Regions from separate parts of the Nocardioides humi genome, predicted to be linked through region 1. Evidence: riboswitches for the same ligand, from Rfam matches in the RefSeq annotation. Region 1 holds a riboswitch; each other region holds the start of a gene.
The links. A riboswitch is a leader RNA that binds a small molecule or an ion and turns the genes downstream of it on or off. The one in region 1 is predicted to bind cobalamin.
Positions count from the first base shown of each region.

Region 2: linked by a shared signal. The riboswitch ahead of FIV44_RS12390 (ABC transporter substrate-binding protein) and the one ahead of FIV44_RS25740 (ribonucleoside-diphosphate reductase subunit alpha) in region 1 are both predicted to bind cobalamin.
Region 3: linked by a shared signal. The riboswitch ahead of FIV44_RS26970 (nitrite reductase) and the one ahead of FIV44_RS25740 (ribonucleoside-diphosphate reductase subunit alpha) in region 1 are both predicted to bind cobalamin.

Region 1 is NZ_CP041146.1:5,330,297-5,339,656, reverse strand. It holds gene FIV44_RS25740 (ribonucleoside-diphosphate reductase subunit alpha) at 1-2,555, opposite strand, end outside; cobalamin riboswitch at 2,686-2,924, opposite strand; gene FIV44_RS25735 (HepT-like ribonuclease domain-containing protein) at 2,958-3,284, opposite strand; gene FIV44_RS25730 (nucleotidyltransferase family protein) at 3,281-3,601, opposite strand; gene FIV44_RS25725 (bifunctional allantoicase/(S)-ureidoglycine aminohydrolase) at 3,628-4,437, opposite strand; gene allB (allantoinase AllB) at 4,434-5,771, opposite strand; gene uraH (hydroxyisourate hydrolase) at 5,761-6,069, opposite strand; partial or broken gene FIV44_RS25710 (2-oxo-4-hydroxy-4-carboxy-5-ureidoimidazoline decarboxylase) at 6,133-6,506, opposite strand; gene pucL (factor-independent urate hydroxylase) at 6,587-7,471, opposite strand; gene FIV44_RS25700 (DUF6986 family protein) at 7,468-8,721, opposite strand; gene FIV44_RS25695 (malate synthase G) at 8,721-9,360, opposite strand, start outside.
Region 2 is NZ_CP041146.1:2,525,478-2,534,837, forward strand. It holds gene FIV44_RS12375 (hypothetical protein) at 1-372, opposite strand, end outside; gene FIV44_RS12380 (ATP-binding protein) at 481-3,267, shown strand; gene FIV44_RS12385 (PadR family transcriptional regulator) at 3,294-3,923, shown strand; cobalamin riboswitch at 3,961-4,146, shown strand; gene FIV44_RS12390 (ABC transporter substrate-binding protein) at 4,214-5,251, shown strand; gene FIV44_RS12395 (class I SAM-dependent methyltransferase) at 5,248-6,021, shown strand; gene FIV44_RS12400 (FecCD family ABC transporter permease) at 6,018-7,037, shown strand; gene FIV44_RS12405 (ABC transporter ATP-binding protein) at 7,034-7,795, shown strand; gene FIV44_RS12410 (ATP-binding cassette domain-containing protein) at 7,962-9,044, shown strand; gene FIV44_RS12415 (ABC transporter permease) at 9,041-9,360, shown strand, end outside.
Region 3 is NZ_CP041146.1:5,581,886-5,591,245, reverse strand. It holds gene yaaA (peroxide stress protein YaaA) at 1-121, shown strand, start outside; gene FIV44_RS26985 (bifunctional RNase H/acid phosphatase) at 126-1,292, opposite strand; gene FIV44_RS26980 (zinc ribbon domain-containing protein) at 1,289-2,032, opposite strand; gene FIV44_RS26975 (Nif3-like dinuclear metal center hexameric protein) at 2,043-3,164, opposite strand; cobalamin riboswitch at 3,202-3,374, shown strand; gene FIV44_RS26970 (nitrite reductase) at 3,430-4,272, shown strand; gene FIV44_RS26965 (precorrin-8X methylmutase) at 4,265-4,930, shown strand; gene cobJ (precorrin-3B C(17)-methyltransferase) at 4,933-6,495, shown strand; gene FIV44_RS32800 (hypothetical protein) at 6,492-6,746, shown strand; gene FIV44_RS32795 (SAM-dependent methyltransferase) at 6,722-7,291, shown strand; gene FIV44_RS32790 (bifunctional cobalt-precorrin-7 (C(5))-methyltransferase/cobalt-precorrin-6B (C(15))-methyltransferase) at 7,264-7,689, shown strand; gene cobM (precorrin-4 C(11)-methyltransferase) at 7,686-8,444, shown strand; gene FIV44_RS26945 (VWA domain-containing protein) at 8,441-9,360, shown strand, end outside.

The DNA of each region.
Region 1 (9,360 bases):
CACGACTCGCACTGCAGTCGCTCCATCGGGTCGACGGGGCATTGCACGTCCTCGACCACCTCGGCCTGCGGCAGCTCCTCGACGTCCGGCGGTACGACGGGCGCCGGTGCCGCGGCGACCGCCCCGAAGCCACGCTTCGCCGGAGCCGCCGCACCGAACCCGCGGCGCGGCGCACCGCCACCGCCGGCGGGCGCGACCTGCTCGGCCTTGTTGACCTTCACCGTCGACTGCTCGGCGGTGTGCCGCGGCATCATGTGCAGGTAGTACGTCGTCTTGACGCCCAGCCGCCACGCCTCGGTGTAGAGGTCGACCATGGTGGTCACCGACCGGTCGGCGAGGTAGATGTTGCGGCTGATCGCCTGGTCGATCCACTTCTGCGCCCGCGCGGCCACCTCGAGGTAGGCACGGCCCGGGAGCTGGAAGGAGGTCTGGTAGATCTCGACCAGCTCGGCCGGCACGCCCTCCACCTTGGACAGGTCGCCCTGGTGGCGCAGCAGGTCCTCGCGGACGTCCTCCCAGATGCCCGCCGCGCGCAGGTCCTCGACCAGGTTGCGGTTGACCTCGAGGAACTTGCCCGAGCTGGTGGCCCGGCTGAAGATCTGGCTGAACTGCGGGTCCAGCCCGGGCGTCGTGCCGGCGACCAGGCCGATGGACGCGGTGGGCGCGATGGCGAGCAGGGTGGAGTTGCGGATGCCGCCGGCGACCTTGGCGCGCAGGGCGTCCCAGTCGAGCCGGGTACGACGGTCGACGGTCACCTCGGTGCCGCGGTCGGCGGCGAGCCGGTCGAGGGTGTCGACCGGCACCATCCCGCGCGACCAGCCGGAGCCCTCGCAGTTCGGGTACGCGCCGCGCTCGCGGGCCAGGTCGGCCGAGGCGTCGATGGCGTGCCAGGAGACGAACTCCATGATCTCGTCGATCAGGTCGTAGGACTCCGGCGAGGCGTAGCTCCAGCCGAAGCGCTCGACGATGTCGGTGAAGCCCATGACGCCCAGGCCCAGCGCGCGGTTCTCGGAGTTGGAGTGCTCGGACTCCGGCACCGAGCTGATCGTGATGTCGATCAGGTTGTCGAGCTGGCGCACGGCCGAGCGGGTCGACGCCGCGAGCCGGTCCCAGTCGACCTTCGCCCCCTCTCCACCAGCACTGCGGCGGCGGCCGGTGACGTGGCGGGAGAGGTTGATCGACGCCAGGTTGCAGACGGCCACGTTGTCGCGGTCCTGCGGGAGCGTGATCTCGGTGCACAGGTTCGACAGGTGGATGGTGCCGGTGTTGTCGTTGAGGGCACGGGTGTTGATCGTGTCCTTCCACGTCAGCCACGGGTGCGAGGTCGACTGCAGGGTCGTGAGGATCGCCTTGAACTGCTCGCGCGCGCCGATCCTCTTGTGCCGGAGCTTCCCCGCCTCGGCCATCGCGACGTACTCGGCGTACCGCTCGCTGAACGCGCGCCCGGTGAGCTCGACCAGGTCGGGGACCTCGGCCGGGTCGAAGAGGTACCACTGGTCGTCGCGCTCGACGCGCTTCATGAACTCGTCGCTGATCCAGACCGCCGTGTTGGCGGTGCGGGTACGACGGTAGGGGTCGCCGGAGTTCTGGCGCAGGTCGAGGAACGCCGGGAAGTCGAGGTGCCAGTTCTCCATGTAGAAGCACAGCGCGCCGAACTTCTTGCCGCCGCGGCTGACCGCGCGCAGCGTGGAGTCGATGGTGTGCATGAACGGGATCGGCCCGGTGGAGCTGGTGTTGTTGGACCGGATCGGCGAGCCCTCGGAGCGTAGCTTGGTGACCGACAGGCCGATGCCGCCGGTGCCCTTGGTCAGCCACATGACGTCGCGCACCGACTTGGCGATGTGCTCGATGTCGTCCTCCATCTGCATCACGAAGCAGTTGGAGAGCTGGGCGTACGACGTGCCGGCGTTGACCAGCGTCGAGCCGGCCGCGAGGTACTCCAGGCGCGACATCCGGTCGTAGAAGCCGAGCGCCGCCGAGGTCGGGTCCTCCTCGTTGAGCGAGAGGCCCATCGCCACGCGCATCCAGAAGAACTGCGGCATCTCCATCGGCCGGCCCTCGGGCGCGGCGATCATGTAGCGGGTGCGCATGGTCTGCACGCCGACGTAGCGCAGCAGGTCGTCGCGGTCGGGGTCGAGCGCCGCACCCAGCCGCTGCAGGTCGAACTGCTCGGTCAGGCGGGTGTCCAGCAGCCCGAGCTCGACGCCGCGCACGACGTACGCGACGAAGGCCTCGGCATGGAACGCGTAGACCTCGTCGCGGGTGACGCCCTCGCCGAAGATCGCCTTGTAGAAGCTCTTGACGAGCAGCCGCGCCGCGATCGTGTCGTACGCCGGGTCGTCCTTGACGTTCTGCAGCGCGACCTGCACGACGGCCTCGTCGAGCTGCTCGCTGGTGATGCCGTCGAACAGCGTGATCTCCAGCTCGGACCGCAGCTGGGTCGCCCGCGCGACCTCGTCGTCCAGGCCGGCGGCGGCCTCCTCGATCGACCGGGCGATCTCGTAGCCGTCGTACGGCGCCCTGGTGCCGTCCCGCTTGATGACGGTGATGCTCATGCTGGTCCACCCCTCGTGAATCGCTTCGGCTGTCCGCTTCCGCGGTCTCGAGGAGGGTGAGGGGAGGGCGCGACGCCACGTCGCCTGCCGGTGATCCCCTGACCTTCCCACGAGGTCGCGGACCTCCACCGATGTCGGCGGAGCACTGGCAGGTCTTCAGACTCGTGGGCGGGTGCCCGAGGATCAGGCACGGTCCTACTGTCCGTCGCTTCCCAGGTCCCTGATCGGGGGTCCCAGTGCTTCCTGTCGTTCCAGGAGACGGAGGTCGTTCCCACTCACCGCTGCGGGGCAGTCCCGGACTCTCACCGGGTTCCCTCTTGCGACGACCCGCCTGGATGACGGGCCGAACCAGCTGCGTCGACCACTATATACGGGGAATCACAACGATGTAAGACCCCAGATCTAGTGGCGTGTCTCCGCGACGGCGAGGGCCAGCCGTGCCAGCGGATCCGACAGGATGTCGCGGATCAGGTCGGGATCGACCCGGAAGTACTCATGGACGACCACGTTCCGCAGACCCGCGATCGACGGCCACGGAACGGACGGGTGGGCATCCTTGAATTCGTGCGGCAGCGCCTTGACCGCCTCGCCGATCACTGCCAGGTTCCTGAGCACGGCGTCGTACGCCATCGATCCGAGCTCCGGCGAGTCGAGGTGCTCGCGGTAGGCCAGGCAGCGCTCGATCGCCACCCGGATGTCGTCGAGACGCTCGTCGTCAGAGCGGCTCACACCGCCACCGCGTCGGCCAGCGCCGTCGCCGACACCTCGCGTCGAAGCAGGTCCGCAGCGACGACGTCCACCCGCACGCCGAGAAGCTCCGACAGCTCCTCACCCAGACCGGCCACCCGCAGGAGCTCGTTGCCTCCTGCGGGCAGGAGGTCGACGAGCAGGTCGAGGTCGCTGTCCTCGCGGGCCTCGCCGCGCGCGACGGACCCGAACAGGCGAGCGTTGGTGGCGCCGTACCTGTCGAGGATCTCCGCGACCTGACCACTCCGCTCCGCCAGCGCGGCACGCAGCCGCAGCGTGGCGGGAGTCGGCGTGCTCATGGCTCAAGCCTAACGAGTCGGGCCGTCTACAGGCCCGCGTGCCGGTTGACGTCCTTGTAGAGCAGGTAGCGGAACACCCCGGGCCCGCCGGCATAGCAGGCCTGCGGGCAGAAGGCACGCAGCCACATGAAGTCGCCGGCCTCGACCTCCACCCAGTCCTGGTTGAGCAGGTAGACGGCCTTGCCCTCGAGCACGTAGAGGCCGTGCTCCATGACGTGCGTCTCGGGGAAGGGGATGGCGCCGCCGGGACGGAAGGTCACGATGTTGACGTGCATGTCGTGGCGCAGGTCCGCGATGTCGACGAAGCGGGTCGTGGACCAGGACCCGTCGGTGTCGGGCATCGCGACCGGGTCGACGTCCTGCTCGCGCGTGACGAACGCAGGAGGCACGTCGAGTCCGGGCGCGGGCGCGTAGGCCTTGCGGATCCAGTGGAAGGTGGCGTTCGCGCCCGAGGCGTTGTGCAGGGTCCAGGACGCGCCGGGCGGGAGGAAGGCGTACGACCCGGGCGCGAGCTCGTGGGTCGTGCCGTCGAGGGTCAGTCGCGGCGCGCCGTCGACGACGAACAGCACCGCCTCCGCGGCCGGGTCGGACTCGGGTGCGTCCGACCCGCCGCCGGGCGCGACCTCGACGACGTACTGGCTGAAGGTCTCGGCGAAGCCGGACAGCGGCCGGGCGAGCACCCACATCCGCATCCCCGACCAGCCGGGGAGGTAGGACGCGGTGATGTCGCTCAGCGTCCGCCGCGGGATCACGGCGTAGGCGTCGGTGAACCGCGCGCGGTCGGTGGTCAGCGCCGTCTGGGGCGGCAGGCCGCCCCGGGGCACGTAGTAGGTCATCGCCTTCCCCTCTCCAGCAGTCGTCCCCGTGGGGCGTCGTCGTCGACGGTCGCGCCGCGCAGCCAGGTCTCGCGGACGACGCCGAGCAGGCGGCGGCCGGCGTAGGCCGAGACCGGGTTGCGGTGCCGCAGCCGGGCGACGTCGACGGTGAACGAATCGTCCGGCGCGAACCGGACCAGGTCGGCGTCCGCGCCGACGGCGATCCGGCCCTTGTGGGCGAGCCCGCACCGCTCGGCGGGCGCGCTCGCCATCCAGCCGACGACCTCGGCCAGCGTCCGGCCGCGCCCGCGGGCGCCGGTCCACACCGCGGGCAGGCCCAGCTGGACGGACGCGATCCCGCCCCACGCCGCGCCGAAGTCGCCGGCGCCGCGCTGCTTGAGCTCGGCCGTGCACGGCGAGTGGTCGGAGACGACGAAGTCGATGTCGCCGGCGTCCAGTGCCGCCCAGAGCGCCTCCCGGTTGTCGGCCTCGCGGATCGGCGGGCAGCACTTGAGCTCGGTCGCGCCGTCGCCGATGTGCTCGGCGTCGAAGGTCAGGTAGTGGGGGCAGGTCTCGACGCTCACGTCCACGCCCTCGGCGCGGGCGGCGCGCAGCAGGGGGACGGCGCCCGCGCTGCTCAGGTGGACGATGTGCGCCCGGCCGCCGCTGGTCCGCGCCCGGTCGACGACCAGCCCGATCGCGGTCTCCTCGGCCGCGCGCGGGCGCGACGCCAGGAAGCCGGCGTACCGGACGCCGTCGAGCGCGCCGTCGTCGATCAGCGAGCCGTCCTCGGCGTGCACGATCATCAGCGCCCCGAGCCGCGCCGTCTCCTCCAGGGCGAGGGCGAACGCGCCGGGGTCGAGATGACCGAACTCCTCGACCCCCGAGTCGAGCAGGAAGCACTTGAACCCGAACACACCCGCCCGGTGCAGGGACTCGAGATCGCCGAGGTTGCCGGGCACCGCGCCGCCCCAGAAGCCGACGTCGACCCGCACCTGGCCGCGTGCCGCCTCCTGCTTGACCCGCAGGTGCTCGACGGTCGTGGTGGGCGGGACGGAGTTGAGCGGCATGTCGAGGATCGTGGTGACGCCCCCGGCCGCGGCGGCCGCGGTGGCGCTGGCGAAGCCCTCCCACTCCGTGCGGCCGGGCTCGTTGACGTGCACATGGGTGTCGACCAGGCCGGGCAGCAGCACCTCGTCGTCCTCCAGCGTGACGATGCGGGCAGCGGCGGGCGGCTCCGAGAGGCCCGCCACCACGGCGATCCGCCCGTCCGCGACGCCCACCGACACCGCACGCTCCTCGCCGTCCACGATCGCCCGCCGCGCCCGGACGACCAGGTCGAGCTCAGCTGCCACGGTAGGTCGAGTAGCCGTAGGGACTGAGCAGCAGCGGCACGTGGTGGTGCTGGCCGGCGTCGGCGATCGTGAACACCACGACCACCTCGGGATAGAAGCCGGTGGCGTACGACGCCGTGTCGAACCGCAGCACGTAGTCCCCCTCCCCCAGCTCCGGACCGAGGGCCGCCACCCGGCCGTCGGCGTCGGTGACGCCCTCGCCGAGCGGCTCGCCGGCGCGGGTCTCCAGCCGGACCGGTACGCCGGCGGCCGGGCGGCCGGCCGCGGTGTCGAGGACGTGGGTGGACAGGGTGCTCATCTCGGGGTCCCTGCGGAGTTGTTCGGAGGAGCGAAGCGGGGAGAAGAACTTCGTGGGGTGAGTTCACGAGATGAGCTCCTCGAGCCGGAGCAGGGCGATCTGGCGCAGGTTGTCGACGGTCTCGGCGCGCTCGGCCTCGTCGTCGTTGCGCATCCGGCGCTCGAGCTCGCCGAGGATCGCCTCGGCGTCCCGGCCGGCCGCGCGGATCAGGAAGACCCGGCCGAAGCGCTCCTCGTAGGCGGCGTTCCCGGCCGCCAGCCGGGACGCCGTGTCGCCGGCAGCGGGGTCGACGCCGGACTGCTCCCGTCGCGACTGCGCTCCCCCACGCTCGCCGATCCGGGGTGGCTCGCGAGCGCCTGGTCCAGCTCGGTGCCGCTGAGCGAGCGGGCGGCGGCGGCCGCGGCGGACAGCAGCGCCGGGGCGTCGTCGTACGGCATCCCGGCGAGGACGTCGTCGGCCCACCGCGGGACGGCGAGGCAGGCCAGCAGGCCGGCGCGCGTGACCCTCACGCCGGCCATCAGCAGAACCCCGCGACCGCGAGCCAGGCGTCGCCGGCGGGCGGCGCGTCGTCGCGGAGGACCTGGGCCTCGATCAGGCCGTAGGGCCGGTCCGCGGCGACGAAGACCTCGCCCTCGTTGGTCAGCCCGTCGACGCGGAAGCCGCTGAAGTCGACCAGGAAGTGGTGCTTGTTGGGCGCGGAGAAGCGCACCTCGGCCAGGCCGGGCTGGGCGTCGAGGAGCGCCCCGCCCATCGCGTGGAGGGTCTCCTGCAGGGCGCGCGAGTAGGTGCCGGCGAAGGTCCGCAGGAGCGTGGCGAGCGCGGCGTCGTACGACGCGTTCCAGTCGACGTCGGTCGAGCCGTGCCGCCAGCGGGCGACCAGCGAGGTCGCGAGGATCCGGTCGTCGGCCTCGGGCAGCGTCGTGAGCTCGTCGACGAGGAAGCCCTTGAACTCCGAGTCGGTGGTGTTGAGCAGGACCAGCTCCTGGATCCCGGACAGCACGTGCGCCTCGTCGCGCCCGACGGTCGCCACGGCGGTCCGCACGCCGCCGCCGCGCCGCGCGAACGAGTGGTCGCCGATCCGGTCCCAGGCGTACCGCTCGACCTTGATCTGCGCCTGCTCCGCCGCCGGGCAGGCCTCCAGCAGCCGCCGGCCGAGCGCGAGCGCATAGTCCTCGATCGAGGACACGCCGTGGAGCTTGGCGTAGGCGAACGCGGTGTTCTTCTGGGTGTCGGTCGGCAGCACTCGCGACTGGTCGCCCGTGGTGTGCGCGGCGGCGAAGTCGCCGCGCAGCGCGGTGGAGACGTTGAGATCGTGGATCTCGTGCACCGGTGTGTCGCGGACGATGCGCACCACGCGCGTCTCCGCCTTGCCGTACTGGTTGGCGCCCAGGCGATGGGTCATCCGTCACTCCTCAGCTGCTGGCCGGCGGCCAGCTGTCGCAGGTTGTCCGGGGTGAGCGGCAGCGCCGTTGCCACCTCGGCCGGGTCGACGGCGCCGCAGTCCAGCCCCCGCAGGACGTACGACGCGAGCGCGCGCGCCGTCGCCGGCTCGTCGGCGATCCCGCCCTCGGTCCGCCGGGCGTAGTCGTCGAGGCGGGCCAGCGCCCGCGGCAGCCCGGAGCGGTAGAAGGCGTAGGTGGCGGCGTACCGGGTGGGCAGCTGGCCCGGGTGCAGGTCCCAGCCCTGGTAGAAGCCGTGCTCCAGGGAGCGACGGACCAGCCGGTGGTGGCCGGCCCAGGCGGCGCGCACCTCGGCGGGGCTCCCGACCGGCAGGATGTTGGTCGAGCCGTCGGAGAGCCGGACGCCGGTGCCGGCCGCGGCGGCCTGCATCACGAGCTTGGCGTGGTCGGCCACCGGGTGCGCCAGGGACTGCTGCTCGGCGGCGATGCCGCAGAACGCCGAGTAGTCGTAGGTCCCGTAGTGCAGGCCGGTCAGCCGCGCGCCGGCGGCGTGCACCATCCGCGCGACCAGCGCTGTGCCGTCGGAGCCGAGGATCGACTGCGGTGTCTCGACCTGGATCTCGAAGCGCAGCGCCCCCTCGCCCAGGCCGAGCCGCTGCTCCAGGGTCGCGCAGGCGTGGACCATCGCCTCGACCTGGTCGACGCTGGTCACCTTGGGCAGCGTCGCGACCCAGCCGGCGAGGTCGCCGCCGGCCTCGGCGAAGGCGGCGAGGTACGCCGTGAGGGTGCGCACCGACCGCGTCCGGGTGGCGGGGTCCAGGCTCTTGACCCGGATGCCGCCGAACGGCGCTGCCGCACCGTCGCTCCGGCTGGCCGCGAGCGCGGCCGCGGCCCGGGTCGCGTCGGCGTCCTCGTCCGCGTCGCTCCTCCCGAGATAGCCGTCCTCGAAGTCGACCCGCAGGTCCTCGACCGGCTCGCTCGCGAGCTTGGCCCGCACCCGGGCGACGACGTCGTCGTCGCCGACCAGCTCGGCGAAGGCGTCCGCATGCTCGTCGAGAGCGGCCAGCGCAGCGGCGCCGTGGCGCGGCACCAGGCCGGCGTCGTACCGGTCGGCGGGGACGTAGACGGTGTGCACGGGCTGCCGGCCGGGCCGCTCCCCCGGATAGTCGCGGGCCAGCGCCGCGTCGGCCTCCGCCAGCCGCGCGTCGAGCTCCGCCGTCAGGGCGACGGCGAGCGTGTCGGCGCGGACCACTACGCCTTCACCTCACGGCGGTGCCGGTGCAGGATCGGCTCGGTGTAGCCGGAGGGCTGGGCCAGTCCGTCCAGCACCAGCGCGCGGGCGGCGGCGAACGCGTGGCCGTCGAAGCCCGGTCCCATCGGCCGGTAGCCGTCGGCGGCCTGCTGCTCGTCGACCACGGCCGCCATCCGCCGCAGCGCGGCCTCGACCTCGTCGAGGGTGACCACGCCGTGGCGCAGCCAGTTGGCGACGTGCTGGCTGGAGATCCGGCAGGTGGCGCGGTCCTCCATCAGCGCGACGCCGTGGATGTCGGGGACCTTCGAGCAGCCGATCCCGTCGTCGATCCAGCGTTTGACGTAGCCCAGGACGCCCTGGAGGTTGTTGTCGATCTCCGCGGCCCGCTCCTCCGCCGTCCACGCCGCCACCTCGTCCTCGCCGGCGAGCGGGACGGTGAGGAGCTGCTCGACCGTCGTACGCCGGGTGCCCGCGAGCTCGCGCTGCCGGGCGGCGACATCCACCTCGTGGTAGTGCAGGGCGTGCAGCGTGGCCGCGGTCGGCGAGGGCACCCAGGCGCAGCTCGCGCCGGCCCGCGGGTGGGCGACCTTCTGCTCGACCATCGCGGCCATCGCGTCGGGCATCGCCCACATGCCCTTG
Region 2 (9,360 bases), 2.8 Mb from region 1:
GGCGACGAGCACCGTCCGGTCGCTGAGCTCGCCGTCGGCGTACGTCCTCGCCTCGTCCGCGGAGTCGAACTCGACCCACACGACGGTCTGAATCAGCTCGGGGAGGCCACCCAGCACCGACTCCGGGTCGTCGCCCTCAGCCCAGCAGTCCAACTGGCGGAAGTCGACCTGACCATCGGCACCGGTGGAGTTCTCGCTCCAGTAGGGCTGCGCGCACTCACCGCTGGCGAGATCGGAGGTCACGCCCTCGACCACGTCGAAGGCGAGGGGCGCGTCCGGGTCGGGCTGCCCCGATCCGCCGACGGCCGCGGAGCCGCCGGAGTCCTCGGACGAGCAGCCGGTGGCGGTGAGCAGAACGGCGGCGAAGGACACAGCCACAAGGCGTCGGGCACGGATCACCGGGCCATTCACCCACCGCCGATAGCCGCTCGGCATCAGGGAACGACCCCAACACCAGCGCTCACCCCCTAGCCTCTACCCGTGAAGGAGCACCGACTCGTCGAGCGGGAGACGAGCCTGGCCGCCGCCCGGTCGCGGGTCGCCGGCCTCCGTGCGGGCACCGGCGGCGCCCTCTGCCTGATCGGTCCGGCGGGTGCGGGCAAGACCGCGCTGCTGAGCGCCGTCCTCGAGGACGCGGGGCCGGCCCGGGTGCTGCGGGCCACAGCGGGCGAGCTCGAGGCGCACGCGCCGTACGGCGTCGTGCGACAGCTCTTCGGACGAGCCCTGGCCGGACTGCCCGCCGCCGCGCTGGAGGCAATCGCCCATGGGGCCGCGCGTCCGGCCGTCGACCTGGTGCTGCACCGGCCGAACGCCGCACCGGTCGACCAGTCGGCGATCCTGAACAGCCTGTACTGGCTGCTCGACGGGCTGGCCGCCGACGGGCCGCTCGTGGTGGCGGTGGACGACGCGCATTGGGCCGACGACGCGTCACTGCTGTTCCTGCAGCACCTGCTGGCCCGGCTGGACGACCTGCCGGTGCTCCAGGTGGTGGCCGCCCGGGACGTGCTGCCGGACCGGCGGCGGCCGGCGCTCGCGGCCGTGCTGGCCGACCCACGCGCCGTACGGTTGGATCTGGGTCCCCTCTCCCCGAACGGCATCCGCGCCTGCCTGGCCGACCGATGGGACGCGGAGGCCGACGACGAGGTGATCGCGGCGTGCGTGGACGTGACCGGCGGGAACCCGTTCCTCGTGGTGGCGCTGGGCGACCTTCTCGCCTCGCGCCCCAGTACGACCACCGCCCACGCCGTGCGCAGCCTGGTCCCCGGATCGGTGGTGGACGCCGTGATCCAGCGGCTGAGCGCGCTGCCACCCGCCGAGCAGGCGCTGGCCCGCGCGCTGGCCGCCCTGGAGACCGCTCCGCTCCGGACCGCGGCCGCCCTGGCCGTTCTCGACATCGCGGACGCCGCGGACGCCGCGGACCGGCTGCGCGACGCCGGCCTACTGGCCCCTGAGGGCCCGCTCACCTTCCGGCACGCCCTGCTCCGCAGCGCCGTCAGCACCACGACCGCACCGGCGGCTCGCGACCAACTGCACCGGCGGGCAGCGCTGATCCTCGGCGCCGAGGACCCGCACCGAGCCGCCGGACATCTGCTCGAGGTCGAGGGCACCGGCGACCCCTGGGCGGTCGGGCTGCTGCGCGCGGCCGCCCAGGAGGCGCTCGCCGAGGGCGCTCCCCACGTGGCCGTCGACCTGCTTCGCCGCGCGGTCGCCGAGCCGCCGGCCGCGGCCGACCTGCCTCCGGTCCTGGTGGAGTTGGGCACCGCCGAGCTGCACGCCGCCGACCCCGCCGCAGTCATCACCCTGGAGCGTGCCGGCCGGGACGTCGTGGACCCGGTGCTGCGGGCCGAGTGCGCGCTGGCACTGGCGGCGGCGTACCACGTCGGCGGCTTCTACGAGCGCACCGTGCCGCTGCTGCGGGCCGTCCTCGACGACCTCGGCCCCGAGCACGGCGACCTCCACCTGGTAACCGAGGCGATGCTGATCGCGGCCGCGCTCACCGTGCCGGGCGAGGTCGTGCCGGCCCGAGCCCGGCTCACCGCTCGCGGCGACCTCGCCGGCGACACCCCCGGCGAGCGGCTGCTGCTGATCCAGCAGGCGTCCGTCTCCAATGCCTCCACGGCCCCCATCGCCGAGGCCGGCGAGCTCGCGCGGCGCGCGATCGGCGAGGGGCTGACGCCGGAGCAGGTGGCCAGCCCTTTCGACTGGACGATCGCACGGACCCACCTCGCCTGCTCCGGCGCGTACGACGAGACCGCGCGCCTGTGCGCCCGAGGTCTCGAGCACGCCGCACGCGAAGGCTCCGTCCCGCTGTACGCCGCCGCGGCGGTCACTCGGGGCTGGTCGCATCTGTGGGCGGGCAAGGTCGACGACAGTGCGACCGACTTCGCTGCCGCCCTGGCCCAGGCCGACCTGGTGCCCGGGGGTGAGGCCGTCCGCCTACTCGCCCTGGCGGGCCGGGCCGAGGCCCTGCTCGCACAGGGGCTGCTGGACGAGGCCACCGCAGCGGTCGACAGCGTCCCCGACGAGATCGCGAAGGATCCGGGCAACGCCACCGGGATCCACCTGCTGCGTGCCCGCGGCCTGGTCCGGGCCGCGAGCGGGCAGCACGCGGCCGCGCTCGCCTCGTTGGACGCCTGCGCAGAGCGGCTGGCCGCGCTCGACATGGACTCGCCGACGTGGTGCGACTGGCGTTCGGCGGCGGCGGAGAGCCTCTGGGCACTGGGCCGCGCCGACGAGGCGGTCGAGCTGGCCAGGTTCGCGCTCGCCGCCGCGGAGCAGAAGGCCGCGCCGAGCGTGCTCGGCCAGGCGCTGAGGATCGTCGGCGAGATGACCGCCGCCGACGGGATCGCCGATCTGCGGCGGTCCGTCGCGGTGCTGGCGGCCTCGGAGGCCCGGCTCCAGGAAGCCCGGTCCCGGGTCGCGCTGGGATCGGCGCTGCGTCGCACCGGACAGCGCACCGAGGCCCGCGAGGAGCTGCGCCGAGGCCGCGAGCTCGCCCACCGGCTCAGCGCGCACGCCGTCACCGAGCGGGCCAGCGCGGAGCTGGCGCTCGCCGGCGGGCGGGTCGCCCGTATCGAGGTCACCGGCGTCGCAGCGCTGACCGCTGCCGAGCGGCGGGTGTGCGAGCTCGCGGCGGCCGGATTGCGCAATCGCGACATCGCCCAGCGGCTGTTCGTGACCACCAAGACCGTCGAGGTGCACCTCTCACGCGCCTACCGCAAGCTCGGCGTCGGCCGCGGCGGGCTCGCAGCGCTGCTCGATGGCTGATCCCCGCGACTCCTAGAATCCGGGACATGGCCGCCCACGACACCCGGATGCTGCTGCTGGGTGCCGTGGCGCTGTTCGAGCCGATCAACGGCTACCAGATCCGCCGCGAGCTGATGTCGTGGAGCGTCGACGACTGGGCCAACCTCAACCCCGGCTCGATCTACAACGGGCTGGCCACGCTGACCCGGCAGGGCTTCCTGGTGCGCCACGACCTCGAGGACGGAGGCCGCGAGGTGGCCGTCTACGAGGTGACCGACGCGGGCCGCGCCGAGCTGGAGCGGCTGGTCACGGCGGGGCTGGAGGAGGTCGGCGTCGCCGACCGGAAGGGCTTCAGCGCCGCCTTCGGCCTGCTGCCGCTGGTCCCGCCCGACCAGGCCCTGCGCTCACTGGTACGACGCCGGGTCGCCCTCGAGGAGCTGGTGGCCCGCCTCGCCACGCCGGCCGCTCCGGCCGAGGCACCGCCGCACGCGCTGCGCGGCGTGGTGATGTGGCTGGACCTGGCCGTGGCCGAGCTGGCCTGGCTGCGCGAGACGATCGAGCTGATGCGGGCCGGCGGCCTCCGGCTCGACACCACCACGTGGACCCCGCCCGCCGACGACCCCGGCTGGCAGATGAACGCGGACCGCGAGCGCTACCGCGCCCTGCTGGACCGCTGAGACCGCTGAGGGCGGGGCGACCGGGCCGACCGGGCGCTGCTACGCTCCGCGTGCCAGTCAAGCCACCCGGTGGCCAGGGAATCCGGTGTGACTCCGGAGCTGACGCGCAGCGGTGTGGGTGACGGGCGGAGCAGGCATCAGCCAGCCACTGGACCCCGGTCTGGGAAGGCGCCCCGCCCGATCGATCCCGAGCCCGAAGACCTGCTGGCTTCCGTGGACCGACCGGCCCGCGTGAACCCGATGGACAGGCCCCGCGACCCGGGCCTGCGGATGACGACGGCGAGTCCCCCATGCCCCATCCCACCCTGTTCCGCCCTGCTGCCCTCCTGAGCGGCGTCCTGCTGCTCGGGGCGCTGACCGCCTGCGGCTCCGACGACACCGCCGGCAGCGACCGCCCGTCCACCGGCTCCCCGGCGGAGGGCGCGGCGTACCCCGTCGAGGTCGCCAACTGCGAGGTCGACGTGACCGTGGAGAAGCCCGTGGAGCGGGCGATCGCGGTCAACCAGCCCGCCCTGGAGCTGCTCCTCGCCCTCGGCCTCGGCGACCGGATGGCCGGGTACGCCATCAGCGACGACAGCGTGCTCCCCCAGCTGGAGGCCGAGCGCGCGAAGGTCGAGCCCTTCAGCACCGAGTTCCCCTCGTTCGAGACCGTGCTCGACCGCGAGCCCGACCTCGTCTACACGACCTTCGACTACACCTTCACCGACGAGGGCATCGCCGACCGCGACCGGTTCACCGAGCTCGGCGTGCCGACGTACCAGTCTCCGAGCGAGTGCACCGGCCAGGACGCGCACCAGCAGGATGCGCTAGAGCTGCAGGACCAGTACGACGAGATCGAGGAGGTCGCGCGCCTGTTCGGCGTCCCCGAGAGGGGCGCGGAGCTGATCGCGGACCTGCAGCAGCGCACCGCCGCCGCCAAGCCCGCCTCCGGCGCCGAGGACGTCACCCTCGCCTGGTGGTACGCCGCCACGAAGACGCCGTACATCGCCGGCTGCTGCGGCGCGCCCGGCCTGATGACCCGTGCCGTCGGCGCCGCCAACGCGTTCGAGGACTCCGACCAGTACTGGCCGGAGATCGGCTGGGAGAGCCTCCTCGACCGCGACCCGACGGTGCTCGTGCTCGCCGACCTGGGCCGCGGCGGCGACGGGGACAGCGCGCAGGACAAGATCGCCTTCCTCGAGTCCGACCCGGTCGCCAGCCAGCTCACGGCGGTCAGGGAGAAGCGCTACATCGTCCTCGACGGCACCACCATGGACCCCTCGATCCGCAACGTCGACGGCATCGAGGAGCTCGCCGCCGGGCTGCGCGAGCTGGGGCTGGCGTCGTGAGCGAGCCCGGCCTGCTCGAGCGCTGGGACCGCCAGCAGGCGGCGTACATCGCTGACCGCGAGGGCCGCTTCACGGCCATGCTCGACGTGCTCGACCTGCAGTCCGGTGGCGCGCCGGCGCTCGTGGTCGACCTGGCCTGCGGCCCGGGCTCGCTGTCGTTCCGCGTGTTGGAGCGGTTCCCGCGGGCCCGGGTCGTCGGCGTCGACCACGACCCGGCGCTGCTCGCCCTGGCGCGCGAGGCCGGCGAGCGGTACGACGGCCGCGCGGTCTTCCTCGACGAGGACCTGACCGCGCCCGGCTGGGTCGATCGGATCCGCGAGCGGATCGGCGAGCAGCTCGGCGACCTGCCCGTGGCCGGCGTGGTCTCCACGACCGCGCTGCACTGGCTGACGCCGGCCCAGCTGGTCGACGCCTACCGCGCCGCGCGGAGCCTGCTCGCCGACGCGGGGGTGTTCCTCGACGGCGACCACTTCCGCTACGACCACCGGCAGCCGCGGCTGCGGGCCTGGGCGGCCGAGCACGACCGGCGTACCCAGGACGCGGCGTTCGCGCAGGGCGCCGAGCCGTGGGACACGTGGTGGTCGGAGCTGGCCGCCCGGCCCGGGTACGCCGAGCTGGCGGCCGAGCGCGACCGGCGCTTCGCCGACCGGCCGGCCCCCGAGGCGACCGGCGTGGGCTTCCGACTCGGCGCGCTGGCCCAGGCCGGATTCGCCGAGCACGGCACGGTCTGGCAGCTCTTCGACGACTTCGTCGTCTACGGGGTCGCTTGACCTCCCGCCTGCGGCTGGCGACGGCCGTCGTCGTCGGCACCGCGCTGGTGCTGCTCTCGGTGGCGACCGCGATCACGATCGGGCCGGCCGACCTCTCGGTGGGCGACGTGGTCGCCGTCGTCCGCGAGCACCTGGGCGGTCCGCCGGCGGACCTGTCGAGCCTGCGCGCGGCGATCGTGTGGGAGCTGCGCCTGCCGCGCAGCATCCTCGCCGCCGCCTGCGGCGCGGGGCTGGCCGTGTGCGGCGCGGTGCTGCAGTCGCTGCTGCGCAACCCGCTCGCCGACCCGTTCGTGCTCGGCATCTCCTCGGGTGCGTCGACCGGCGCGGTGATGGTGGCGGTGCTCGGCATCGGCGCCGGCACCCTCGGCCTGACCGGCGGCGCGTTCGTCGGCGCGCTGGTGTCCTTCGCGCTCGTCGTCCTCCTCGCCTGGGCGGCCGGGTCCGGGCCCGACAAGCTGATCCTGGCCGGGGTGGCCGGCACCCAGCTCTTCGCGGCGCTGACGTCCTTCATCGTGCTGACCTCCGCCGATCCCGAGCAGACCCGCGGGGTGCTGGTGTGGCTGCTCGGCTCGCTGGGTGGGGCCCGGTGGTCGGACGCCCTCCTGGTCAGCGTCGTCGTGGCGGCGGGGACCCTGGTCTGCGTCGTGCTGGCCCGCTCGCTCGACGCGTTCGCGTTCGGGACCGACGCCGCCGGCACGCTGGGCGTCCCGGTCGGCCGGACCCGGGCGGTCCTCCTGGTCACCACGGCCGCGATCACCGCCGTCGCGGTCGCGGCCGCCGGCGCGATCGGGTTCGTCGGGCTGGTGCTGCCGCACGCCGCGCGCGCCGTGGTGGGTCCGCGGCACCGCGCCCTGGTGCCGGTCACCGCACTCGCCGGCGCCGTCTTCCTGGTGTGGGCCGACACGGTCGCCCGGGTCCTCGTCGAGCCGCAGGAGCTGCCGGTCGGCGTTGTGACCGCGCTGGTCGGCGTACCGGCGTTCGCGCTCATCCTGGGCCGCCGCGGGAGGCGGGCATGAGCCTGCGCGCGCACAGCGTCGGGTGGCGGCGTGGCGGCCGGCTGATCGTCGACGACGTGTCGCTGGAGGTGCCCGAGGGCGCCACCGTCGGCCTGCTCGGGCCCAACGGCTCGGGGAAGTCGTCCCTGCTGCGCCTCCTCGCCGGCACCCGGCGTACGTCGTCGGGCGTGGTCACCCTCGACGACGTGCCGGTCGCGCACTGGCGGCGCCGGGCCCTCGCCCGCCGGGTGGCGGTCGTCGACCAGCACGCCGACACCACCGTGGCCCTCACCGTCGCCGACGTGGTGGCGCTGGGCCGGATCCCCCACCAGGGACCGTGGCGCCCGCACGACGCGGCCGACGAGGCCGCGGTCGCGGAGGCGGCCGACGCGGTCGGGGTCGGGCACCTGCTGGACCGCGCGTGGGAGACGCTGTCGGGCGGCGAGCGGCAGCGCACCCAGCTGGCCCGGGCCCTGGCCCAGGAGCCGCACGAGCTGCTCCTCGACGAGCCCACCAACCACCTCGACATCGCCCACCAGCTGGAGCTGCTGACCCTGGTGCGGCGCCTGCCGATCACCTCCGTCATCGCCCTGCACGACCTCAACCTCGCCGCGCAGTTCTGCGACCGGCTCGTCGTGCTGTGCGAGGGCCGGGTGGTGGCGGCCGGCCCGCCGACCGAGGCGCTCACTCCCGCGCTCATCGCGGACGTCTACGACGTCCGGGCCCAGGTCGTCGCCGACGAGCACGGCCCGTGGGTCCGGATCCTCGGCCGGCTCTGACCGGAGCCGTTCCCGCGGCCCGCGAGGGCGGAAACTCCCTCGCCGATGAATCGATGTCGGTGGCATGGTCTGTGCTGGGTGGCGAGCGGCGGCGCACGCGTTTGACGGCGTCGTGTTCAATCTTGAATACTCGCTCTATTCAACCTTGACTACCGAGGGGATCTCCATGATCGAGGCACGAGGACTCGTGCAGACCTTCCACAGCGGACAGGGCAAGCAGAAGAAGGAGGTCCACGCCGTGCAGGGCGTCGACCTCGACGTGGCCGAGGGCGAGGTCGTCGGCTTCCTCGGCCCCAACGGCGCGGGGAAGACGACCACCCTGCGGATCCTGACGACGCTCCTCAAGCCGACGGCCGGCACCGCCACCGTCGCCGGGTACGACGTCGCGACGCAGGCGGTCGACGTACGCCGCAGCATCGGGTACTGCTCCCAGGTCGGCTCGACCTTCTCCGGTGCCTACGCCGGCGACGAGGTCGTCGACCACGGGATGCTCTACGGGATGTCGAAGAAGGCCGCCGTCGCCAAGGGCCACGAGCTCTTCGACAAGCTCCAGCTCGAGGGGCTGTGGCGGCGGATGCCGAAGAACATGTCGGGCGGCCAGAAGCGGCGCCTCGACATAGCGATGGCGCTGATCCACTCCCCCGGCCTGGTGTTCCTCGACGAGCCGACCACCGGCCTGGACCCGCAGGCGCGGATCAACCTGTGGCACCACATCTCCGACCTGCGGGCCAAGCAGGGCGCGACCGTCTTCCTCACCACCCACTACCTCGACGAGGCCGACGCGCTCGCCGACCGGATCGTGATCATCGACAGGGGCCGGATCGTCGCGAGCGACACCGCCGACAACCTCAAGGCCGCCGTCGCCGGCGACCTGGTCGACCTCGAGGTCAGCACCGACGAGCAGGTCGCCGTCGCCCGCGACAAGCTCGCCTCGATCAGCGCCGAGGTCGAGGTCGAGGGCCACCACGTCCGCGGCCGGGTGGCCCGGGCCGGCAAGGCCGTCCCCGGCCTGCTGCGCGACCTGGAGACCTCCGGCGTCGGGCTGGAGTCGATCGAGGTGGTCCGCCCGACCCTCGACGACGTCTTCCTCACCCTCACCGGCCGCTCCCTGCGCGACGCCGAGGCCGCCGCGGAGGCGGCCGACGCGGCGACCCCGTCGGCCGACGGCCCGAACGGCCCGGACGGCCCGGACGGCCCGGACGGCCCGGACGCCGGCGCCGGCGTACCCACCGAAGGAGCGAACGCGTGAACACCTTCTTCCGCGAGTCCTGGATCGTCTTCAACCGCCAGCTGCGGATGAACCTGCGCAACCCCGCCTGGGTGATCATCGGCATGCTGCAGCCGGTCCTCTACCTGCTGCTGTTCGGGCCGCTGCTCAAGCCGCTCATCGCCCAGCTGGGCGGCAACGCCTACACCTGGTTCGTGCCCGGCATGCTCGTCCAGCTCGGCATCTTCGGCGCCTTCTTCGCGGGCTTCTCGCTCATCGGCGAGTGGCGCGAGGGCGTCGTCGAGGCGGAGCGGGTGACCCCGGCGCACCGCTCGGCACTGCTCTTCGGCCGGCTCTA
Region 3 (9,360 bases), 250 kb from region 1:
CGCCGACCCGCGCACGCCCGCCGCGCTCGCCGCCGCGCTGGAGCGGCTGGGCTGGCGGGTCGAGGTCGGCCCGCCCGGCAGGAGCGGCACCCAGCTCGACGTGGTCGTCGGCGAGCTCTGATCCGTCACCAGCGGCCGGTGTCGCGCAGGGTCCGCCGGCCGGGGGCGAGCGCGTTGAAGAAGCGCATCGAGCCCTTCTGCTCGCCGGTGCGCGGGTCCGGGTAGAACGCGAGCACCGAGACCGCGGCGGGAGCGAGCTCCATCCGGAACAGCGTCTCCAGCGGGGCGTCGAGCGCGTGGGCGACCAGGGTCTTGATCGGGGTCACGTGGCTGACCAGGACCACGGTCCGGCCGGCGTGGGACTCCAGCAGCCGGGCCAGCCCGGCGAGCACCCGCTCCTGCACGGCCACGAAGGACTCGCCGCCCGGAGGAGCGGCGGCCATGTCGGCGAACCAGGCGTCCAGCCGGGCGCGGTCCCGCTCGGCGACCTCGGTGAAGCTCAGCCCGTCCCACTCGCCGAACTCCATCTCGGCGAAGGCGGCCTCCTCCTCGACAGGCAGCCCGAGGGCGCCCGCCACGATGTCGGCCGTCTCCCGGGTACGCCGGACGGGCGAGGCCACGACGACGTCGACGCTCTCCTTCAGCTCGGTGAGCCATGCGGCGACCTCGGCGGCCTGTGCGCGTCCCTCCTCGGACAGCGCGGGGTTGTCGCCGCCGAGCCCGCCGGAGAACCGGCGGCCGGTGGTGTGCGGCGTGACGCCGTGGCGCACCAGCACGATCGTGGTCGGCTGGCCGGGCCCGGTCGCCGGCGAGGACGCCTCCTCGGCCGCGGACTCGGGCTCGTCGGGGATCCCGTCGCCGGGGACGCTGACCCCGACGCGCGTCCCGTCGAGCGCCTCGTTGGCGAGCCGGTCCGCGTGGGCGTTCTCGGCGCGCGGCACCCAGGTGTAGGTCGTGCCGTCGGGGGCCAGCGCGCCGGCCTCGGCGGCGAGCGCGCGCATGTCGGCGTGCTTGATCTTCCAGCGCCCGGACATCTGCTCGACGACGAGCTTCGAGTCCATCCGCACCTCGATCTGCGCACCGGGGGCGTGGTCGAGGGCGAGCTTGAGGCCGGCGACCAGTCCGGAGTACTCCGCCACGTTGTTGGTCGCGATGCCGAGCGTGCGGGCGTCCTCCGCGAGCACGGCTCCGGTCGCGGCATCGCGCAGCACGGCGCCGTACGCCGCGGGGCCGGGGTTGCCGCGCGAGCCGCCGTCGGCCTCGACGACGACCCGGTCCGGCGCAGGGCTCACAGGCCGCTCTCGGGCGTGCGGACCAGGATCCGCTGGCACTCCTCGTGCCGGAGCACCGTCTCGGCCGGGGTGGCGCGGATCGCCGCGAGCTCGCCGGCGTCGAGGGTGAGCTGGCAGCCGCCGCACTGGCGGGCGCGCAAGGCGCCGACGCCGACGCCGCCCTTGCTGGCGCGGAGCTTCTCGTAGAGGGCGAGGAGGTCGTCGGGGATCTCCGCGACGACCGCGGCGCGGTCGCCGGAGACCGCGCCGATCTCGGTGTCGAGCGCGGCGACCTTCTCGTCGCGGGCGGTGGTCAGCGCGCCGAGCCGGGCGTCGAGGTCCTCGAGGGCGGAGGTCAGCTCGGTGAGCGCGGACTGCGCCTCCTCGAGCTGCTCCATCACCTCGAGCTCCTCGTCCTCCAGCGTGGAGATCCGCCGCTCCAGGGACTCCAGCTCGTGCTGCATCCGCTCGAGGGCCTTGGGGTCGGCGATGGCGCCGGAGTCCATCCGGTCCCGGTCGCGGGCACGACGCGCCTTGACCTGCTCCACGTCGGCGTCGGCCTTGGCCTGCGCGGCGGTGAGGTCGTCGACGACGATGCGCTGGTCGCGCAGCCGGCCGTCGACGTCGACGCGCTTGCCGAGCAGGTCCTTGATCTCGGCGGCCTCGGCCGGGTGGGCGCGCTGATGGCGCAGCTGGTCGACCTGCGCATCGAGGGCCTGCAGGTCGAGCAGGCGGAGCTGGGCGGCGGGATCGGCGTTCACGGGTGCATCCTCACAGGCGCATTGTCCAAGGATCGGTGACGACCGCGCTCACCCGGGTCTCGACGGCGTCGCCGAGAACCTCGTGCAGCCGCTGGGCGAGCACGGGCAGCCAGGTCCACTCGGCCGCCCAGTGGGCGACGTCGACCAGCGCCGGGCCGCCCTTCTCGAGGAACTCCGCGGCCGGGTGGTGGCGCAGGTCGCTGGTGACGTAGACGTCGGCGTCGGAGCCGGCCAGCCGGTCGAGCAGGAAGTCGCCGGCGCCGCCGCAGACCGCGACCCGCTTGACCGCGCGGTCCGGGTCGCCGGCGACCCGGACGCCGTGGTGGGTCGGGGGCAGCGCCGCGGCCACCGACTCGGCGAAGCCGGCGAGCGTGGTCGGCTCGACCGTCCCGACGCGGCCGGTCCCGGTCGTGGTGAGCCCGGGGTCGGCGAGCTCGACGACGTCGTACGCCGGCTCCTCGTAGGGATGGGCGGCGAGCATCGCGCGGACCACGGCCGCCCGGCGCCAGCGCGGCAGCACGACCTCGATCCGGACCTCCTCGACGGTCTCCAGGGACCCGACGGTGCCGATCATCGGCGAGGCCCCGTCGAGGGGGCGGAACCGGCCCTCGCCCGGCGCGCTGGTGAAGGAGGCGAAGTCGTAGTCGCCGATCCGGCCCGCGCCGGCCTCGGCGACGGCGGCCCGGACCGGCGCGGCCGCGTCCGCGGGGACGAAGACGGTCAGCTTGTCGAACGGCTCGGTGGCCGCCGGGACGATCGGCGCGAGGTCGGTCAGCCCGAGCGCCAGCGCGAACGCCTCCGACACCCCGCCGGCGGCCTGGTCGGCGTTGGTGTGGGCGGTGAGCAGCCCGCAGCCGGCCTTCGCCAGCGTGTGCAGGGTGCGGCCCTTGGGGGTGGTCGCGGCGAAGCCGTGCACCGCCTTGAGGAAGAGCGGGTGGTGGACGAGCAGCAGGTCGGCCTTACAGTCGGCCGCCTCCGCCGCCACCTCCGGGGTGGGGTCCACCGCCAGGAGCACCTTCTTCACCTGTTGGCCCGGGTCGCCGTACACGAGGCCGACAGCGTCCCAGCTGTCGGCGGTCGCGGGCGGGTACCAGCCGTGGACCAGGTCGACGACGTCCTCGAGGGTGGGCATGGCGGTCAGGCTACCGATGAGGCCCGAGCGCCGCGGTTGCTATGGTGCCGGTGCCAGTCGACGGGAACCCGGTGAGAGTCCGGGACTGACGCGCAGCGGTGTGGGTGACGGCCGGAGCACGAGGTCACTGGGCCCCTCCAGGGGGTCTGGGAAGGCGCTCCGAGCCGGGTGAGCCCGAGTCCGAAGACCTGCTGGCCCTTGCGGCAATCCGTCGTGAGGTCGATGAGGGGCGATCGCGAGAAGCCCCGGCCTCGAAGGACCCACCATGGCTCGCAGCCGCCCGGACCGGTGCCCCGGCATCGTGCGTCCCTGGCCGGCCGACGACGGTGGGCTGGTGCGGATCCGGGTGCCGGGCGGCCGGCTCCCGCTCGCCGCGCTGACGGCGCTGGCCGCGGTCGCCGAGGAGTACGGCGACGGCCGGGTCCGGGTGACGGGACGCGCCAACCTGCAGGTCAGGGCGATGCCGCTGTCCGGCGACGGGCGGCTCGCGGAAGACGCCCTCGCCGCGCTGGAGGCGACCGGGCTGCTGCCCTCCCGCACCCACGACCGGGTCCGCAACATCCTGGCTTCGCCGCAGACCGGCCTGGCCGGCGGCCAGGCCGACCTGCGGCCCGTCGTCGCGGCGCTCGACGCGCTGCTCCTCGGCGACGAGCTGCTGGCCGGGCTGCCCGGCCGGTTCCTGTTCACCCTCGACGACGGCCGCGGCGACCTCGCCGACCGCCACAAGGACCTCGGGCTCGTCGCGCTCGACGCACGGACCGCCCAGCTCGTCGTCGGCGAGGGGTACGGCGCGGTGCTCGCTCTCGACGAGGCCGCCGCGCGCCTGGCCGGGCTCGCCCGAGCCTTCCTGGCCGCGCGCGGCACCGGGCCGGGCGCCGCCTGGCACGTCCCCGAGCTGGCCACGCCGCTCACGGCTCCCGTCACCCCCGTGCCGGGCGCCGCCATCACGTCCGGGCCGCTTCCCTTCGGCCCGGTCCCCGGCGGCGAGCACGTGCCGGTCGGCGACGACGGCCTCGACGCCGCGACCATCGCCACGTGGTCGGCCCCCACTGTGATCGCGACGCCCTGGCACGGCGTACTGGTGCCCTCCGAGGAGACCCATGGCTGACCCGACCGCTCCCCCGCGCCGGTACGACTACATCGCCGACGGGCCGGCGATCTACGTCGACTCGTTCGCGACGATCCGCCGCGAGTCGGACCTGTCCCGGGTGCCGGCCGAGGCAGAGAAAGTCGCTGTCCGGATGATCCACGGCAGCGGCCAGACCGACCTGGTCGAGGACCTGGTGATCCACCCGCGGCTGGTCCCGGCCGCCCGTGGCGCGCTGGCCGCCGGCGCGCCGATCCTGTGCGACGCCCGGATGGTCGCCATGGGCATCACCGCCGGCCGGCTGCCCGCCGACAACCCGGTGCACTGCTTCCTCACCGACGCGCGGGTGCCGGCGCTGGCGAGCGCGTGGTCGACGACGCGGACAGCCGCCGCGGTCTCGCTGTGGGAGCCGCTGCTCGACGGCGCGGTCGTCGCGATCGGCAACGCCCCCACCGCGCTCTTCCACCTGCTCGAGACGATCCTCGACGGCGGGCCCCGGCCGGCCGCGATCGTCGGCTGCCCGGTCGGGTTCATCGGCGCGGCCGAGTCGAAGGACGCCCTGGCGTCGTTCGCCGACGACCACGGCATCGACATCCCGTTCGTCACCGTCCGCGGCCGCCGGGGCGGCTCCGCGATGGCGTCGTCGGCGGTCAACGCGCTGGCGCAGGAGGAGGAGTGACGGTGGCCGGGCGCTTCCACGTCGTCGGGATCGGCCCCGGCGACCCCGAGCTGATCACCCGCAAGGCGGAGCGGCTGATCGGCGCCGCCGCCGTCGTCGCCTTCCACGCCGGCGTCCGCAAGGAGTCGCACGCCCGCCGGATCGCCGCCCACCTGATCCCGGCCGGCGCGGTCGAGGAGGAGCTGCGCTACCCGGTCACCACCGGCACGACCGACCACCCCGGCGGGTACGTCGGCGCGCTGGCCGACTTCTACGACGACTGCGAGGCCCGGCTCGCCGCGCACCTCGACGCCGGCCGCGACGTCGTACTCCTGGCCGAGGGCGACCCGCTGTTCTACGGCTCCTCGATGTACCTCGTCGACCGCTTCCGCGACCGCTTCGCCGTCGACGTGGTGCCCGGCGTGCCCGCCTTCGCCGCCGCGACCGCGACCGTCCCGGCGCCGCTGGTGCGGCAGACCGACGTACTGACGGTGCTGCCGGGCACCCTCCCGGAGCCGGAGCTCGCCCGGCGTCTCGCCGACACCGACGGCGCGGTGATCATGAAGCTCGGCCGGACCTTCCCCGCCGTGCGGTCGGCGCTCGCGTCCGCCGGCCGCCTGGAGGGGGCGCTGTACGTCGAGCGCGCGTCCCAGCCGGAGGAGCGCTGGCTGCCCGTGGCGGAGGTGGACGCCGACGCGGTGCCGTACTTCTCGCTGATCGTGGTGCCCGGCGACACCGCCCGGCCCGCCTCGGCGGACCGGATGCGGGCGGTCACTACGCGCGTCGATTGGGCAGAAACTGCACGTTCGGAGCCGGAATTGTTGCGGTTTGGGACCAAACCGCAACCCTCGGAGCTGCTGGTGATCGGCCTCGGACCGGGCCCTGACGGCTGGCTGACCCCGGAGGCGACGGCGGCGCTGGCCGAGGTCGAGCACGTGGTCGGCTACGCGCCGTACGTCAACCGGGTGCCGCAGCGCGCCGGCCTGACCCGGCACGCGTCGGGCAACACCGTCGAGATGGACCGGGCCCGACTCGCGCTCGACCTGGCGCTGCGCGGCGAGCGGGTGGCGGTCGTCTCCGGCGGCGACGCCGGGGTGTTCGGCATGGCCGCGGCGGTCTTCGAGGCCGCCGCCGACCCGGAGCACCCTGAGCACGCGACCGTGCCGGTGCGGGTGCTGCCGGGGGTGAGCGCGGTGCAGGCGGTGGCCGCCCGCGCGGGCGCGCCGATCGGCGCGGACTTCGCGGTCGTCAGCCTCTCCGACCGGCTCAAGCCGTGGCCGGTCGTCGAGAAGCGCCTGCGCGCGATCGCGGAGGCCGACCTGGTGCTGGCGGTCTACAACCCGGCCTCCCGCTCGCGGCGCGAGCAGGTCGTGGAGCTGCAGAAGATCCTGCTGGAGCACCGCTCCCCCGACACCGTGGTCGTCGTCGGCCGCGACGTCGGCCGGGCCGAGGAGTCGCTCGTCGTGACCACGCTCGGCGCGCTCGACACCGACAGCATCGACATGAAGTGCCTGCTCATCGTCGGCGCCTCGTCGACCCGGGTGGAGCCCGATGGCACGGTCTGGACGCCGCGATGGGTGGAGTGAGCGTCACCGTCGTCGGCATCGGCGCCGACGGCCACCTGCCGCCCGCCTCGGCCGCGCTGGTCGCCGAGGCGGAGGTGCTGCTCGGCGGCGAGCGCCACCTCGCGCTCCTCCCGGACGTCGCCGGCCAGGTCCGGGCGCCCTGGCCGCGCCCGATGTCCTCGCTCCCCACCTTGCTCGGCGAGCACGAGGGCCGTCGCGTCGTCGCCCTGGCGTCCGGCGACCCCTCGTGTCCGGGATCGGTACGACGCTGATCCGGCTCCTCGGCCCCGACGCGGTGACCGTCGTCCCCGCGGTGTCGTCCGTGGCGCTGGCCCGCGCCCGGATGGGCTGGCCGGCCGAGGAGACGACGGTGGTCTCACTCGTGGGTCGCGACCCGGACGCCGTGCGCCGGGAGCTGGCGCACGGCCGTCGGCTGCTGGTGCTGTCCTCCGACGAGACCACGCCCGCGAGCGTGGCCGCGCTGCTGGCCGACGCCGGGTTCGGCGCGACCGCGATGACGGTGCTCGGCGACCTCGGCGGCGCCTCCGAGTCGCGGATCGACCTCGCACCCGGCGTTCCGGTCCCCCGCGACCTCCCGCGGCTGCACGTCCTCGCGCTCGAGGTCGCCGGCGCCGGCCCCGCCTCCTGGGCCCCGGGACTCCCCGACGACGCCTTCGAGCACGACGGCCAGCTCACCAAGCGCGACCTCCGCGCCAGCGCCCTCGCCCGCCTGGCCCCCCGCCCGGGGACCACCTCTGGGACGTCGGCGCCGGCGCCGGCTCGGTCGCGATCGAGTGGCTGCGCGCGCACCCGCTGACCACCGCGACCGCCGTCGAGGCCGACCCCGAGCGGGCGGCCCGCATCCGCCGCAACGCCGGCCGGCTCGGCGTACCCCGCCTGGAGGTGGTCGAGGGCCGCGCTCCCGAGGCACTGGCCGGCCTGCCCGCCCCCGACGCGGTCTTCGTCGGCGGCGGCGCCACCGCGGACGGGCTGCTCGACCTGTGCCGCGAGCGCCTCGCGCCCGGCGGCCGGCTGGTCGCGCACGGCGTGACCCTGGAGACCGAGCGGCTGCTCGTCGACGCCTGCCACGCCCACGGCGGCGAGCTGAGCCGCCTGTCCGTCGAGCACGTCACCCCCCTGGGCGGCCGGTTCACGGGCTGGACGCCGGCCCGCGCGGTCGTGCAGTGGGCCTGGACCGAGGAGACCCCCCGATGACCGTGCACTTCGTCGGCGCCGGCCCCGGCGCTGCCGACCTGATCACCCTGCGCGCCGCCTCGCTGCTGGGCGCGGCCGACGTGGTCCTCTACCCCGGCACCTACCTCGACGCCGAGATGCTCTCCCACTGCCGCGCCGACGCCCGGAAGGTCGACACCCAGGACCTCGACCTCGACCGGATCACCGCCGCGATGGTCGAGGCGCACGCGGCCGGGCGCGACGTCGTACGGCTCACGTCGGGCGACCCGTCCCTCTACTCCGCCCTGCACGAGCAGACCCGCCGCCTCGACGCGGCGGGCGTGCCCTGGGACGTCACCCCCGGCGTGCCGGCGTACGCCGCGGCGGCCGCGATCGTGGGCCGCGAGCTCACCGTGCCGCTCGTCGCGCAGTCGGTCGTGCTCACCCGCACCCGGGCCCGCTCGACCGCGATGCCGGAGCGCGAGTCACTGACGGCGTACGCCGCGACCGGGGCGACCCTCGTCCTCCACCTGGCGATCACCCGGAGCCGCGCGCTGATGGCCGAGCTGGTGCCCCACTACGGCGACACCTGTCCCGTGGTGGTCGTCTCCCGCGCCACCCAGCCCGAGGAGCGGGTGCTGCGCGGCACCGTCGGCACCATCGCCGACCTCGTCGAGGACGCCGGGCTGCGACAGGCCGCGGTGATCCTGGTCGGCCCGGCCCTGGCGTCGTCCTCCGCCGCCGAGTCGTACCTCTACTCCACCGAACGTGTCGCCCGGAAGGAGCGCCTGCGATGACGCAACCCCCACCGAACCAGCACTTCCCGTTCAGTGCCGTGGTCGGGGCCGACGGCCCCGACGGGCCGGACCCGATGCCCCTCGCGCTGATCCTCACCACCATCGCCCCGGACGTCGGCGGCGTGCTCGTGCGCGGCGAGAAGGGCACCGCCAAGTCGACCATCGTGCGGGCCCTGGCCGCCGTCCTGCCGCCCGTCGACGACCGCCCCGTGCCGCTCGTCGAGCTGCCGATCGGCGCCACCGAGGACCGGGTCACCGGGTCGATCAACATCGAGAGCGCGCTGGCGGAGGGCAGGGCCGAGTACGAGCCCGGCCTGCTGGCGAAGGCGCACCGCGGGATCCTGTACGTCGACGAGGTCAACCTGCTGCACGACCACCTGGTCGACCTGCTGCTCGACGCCGCCGCGATGGGACGCGCGAGCGTCGAGCGCGACGGCGTGTCGATGACCCACGACGCACGGTTCGTGCTGGTCGGCACGATGAACCCCGAGGAGGGCGAGCTGCGCCCGCAGCTGCTCGACCGGTTCGGCCTGACCGTCGAGGTCGCCGCGCCGCGCGATCCGGCGCTGCGGGCGGAGGTGGTCCGCCGGCGGCTGGCGTACGACGTCGACCCGGCCGCCTTCGTCGCCCGCTACGCCGGGGCCGAGGCGGCGCTGCGCTCGCGGATCGCGGCCGCGCAGGCCCTGGTCGGCGCGGTCCGGCTCACCGACGCCGGGCTGCTCAAGATCGCCGAGGTCTGCGCGGCCTTCGACGTCGACGGCCTGCGCGCCGACATCGTCACCGCCCGCACCGCCGTGGCGCACGCCGCCTGGTCCGGCCGCGACCAGGTGACGCTGGACGACATCCGGGTCGCCGCCCGGCTCGCGCTGCCGCACCGGCGCCGCCGCAAGCCGTTCGACGCGCCCGGGCTGGACGA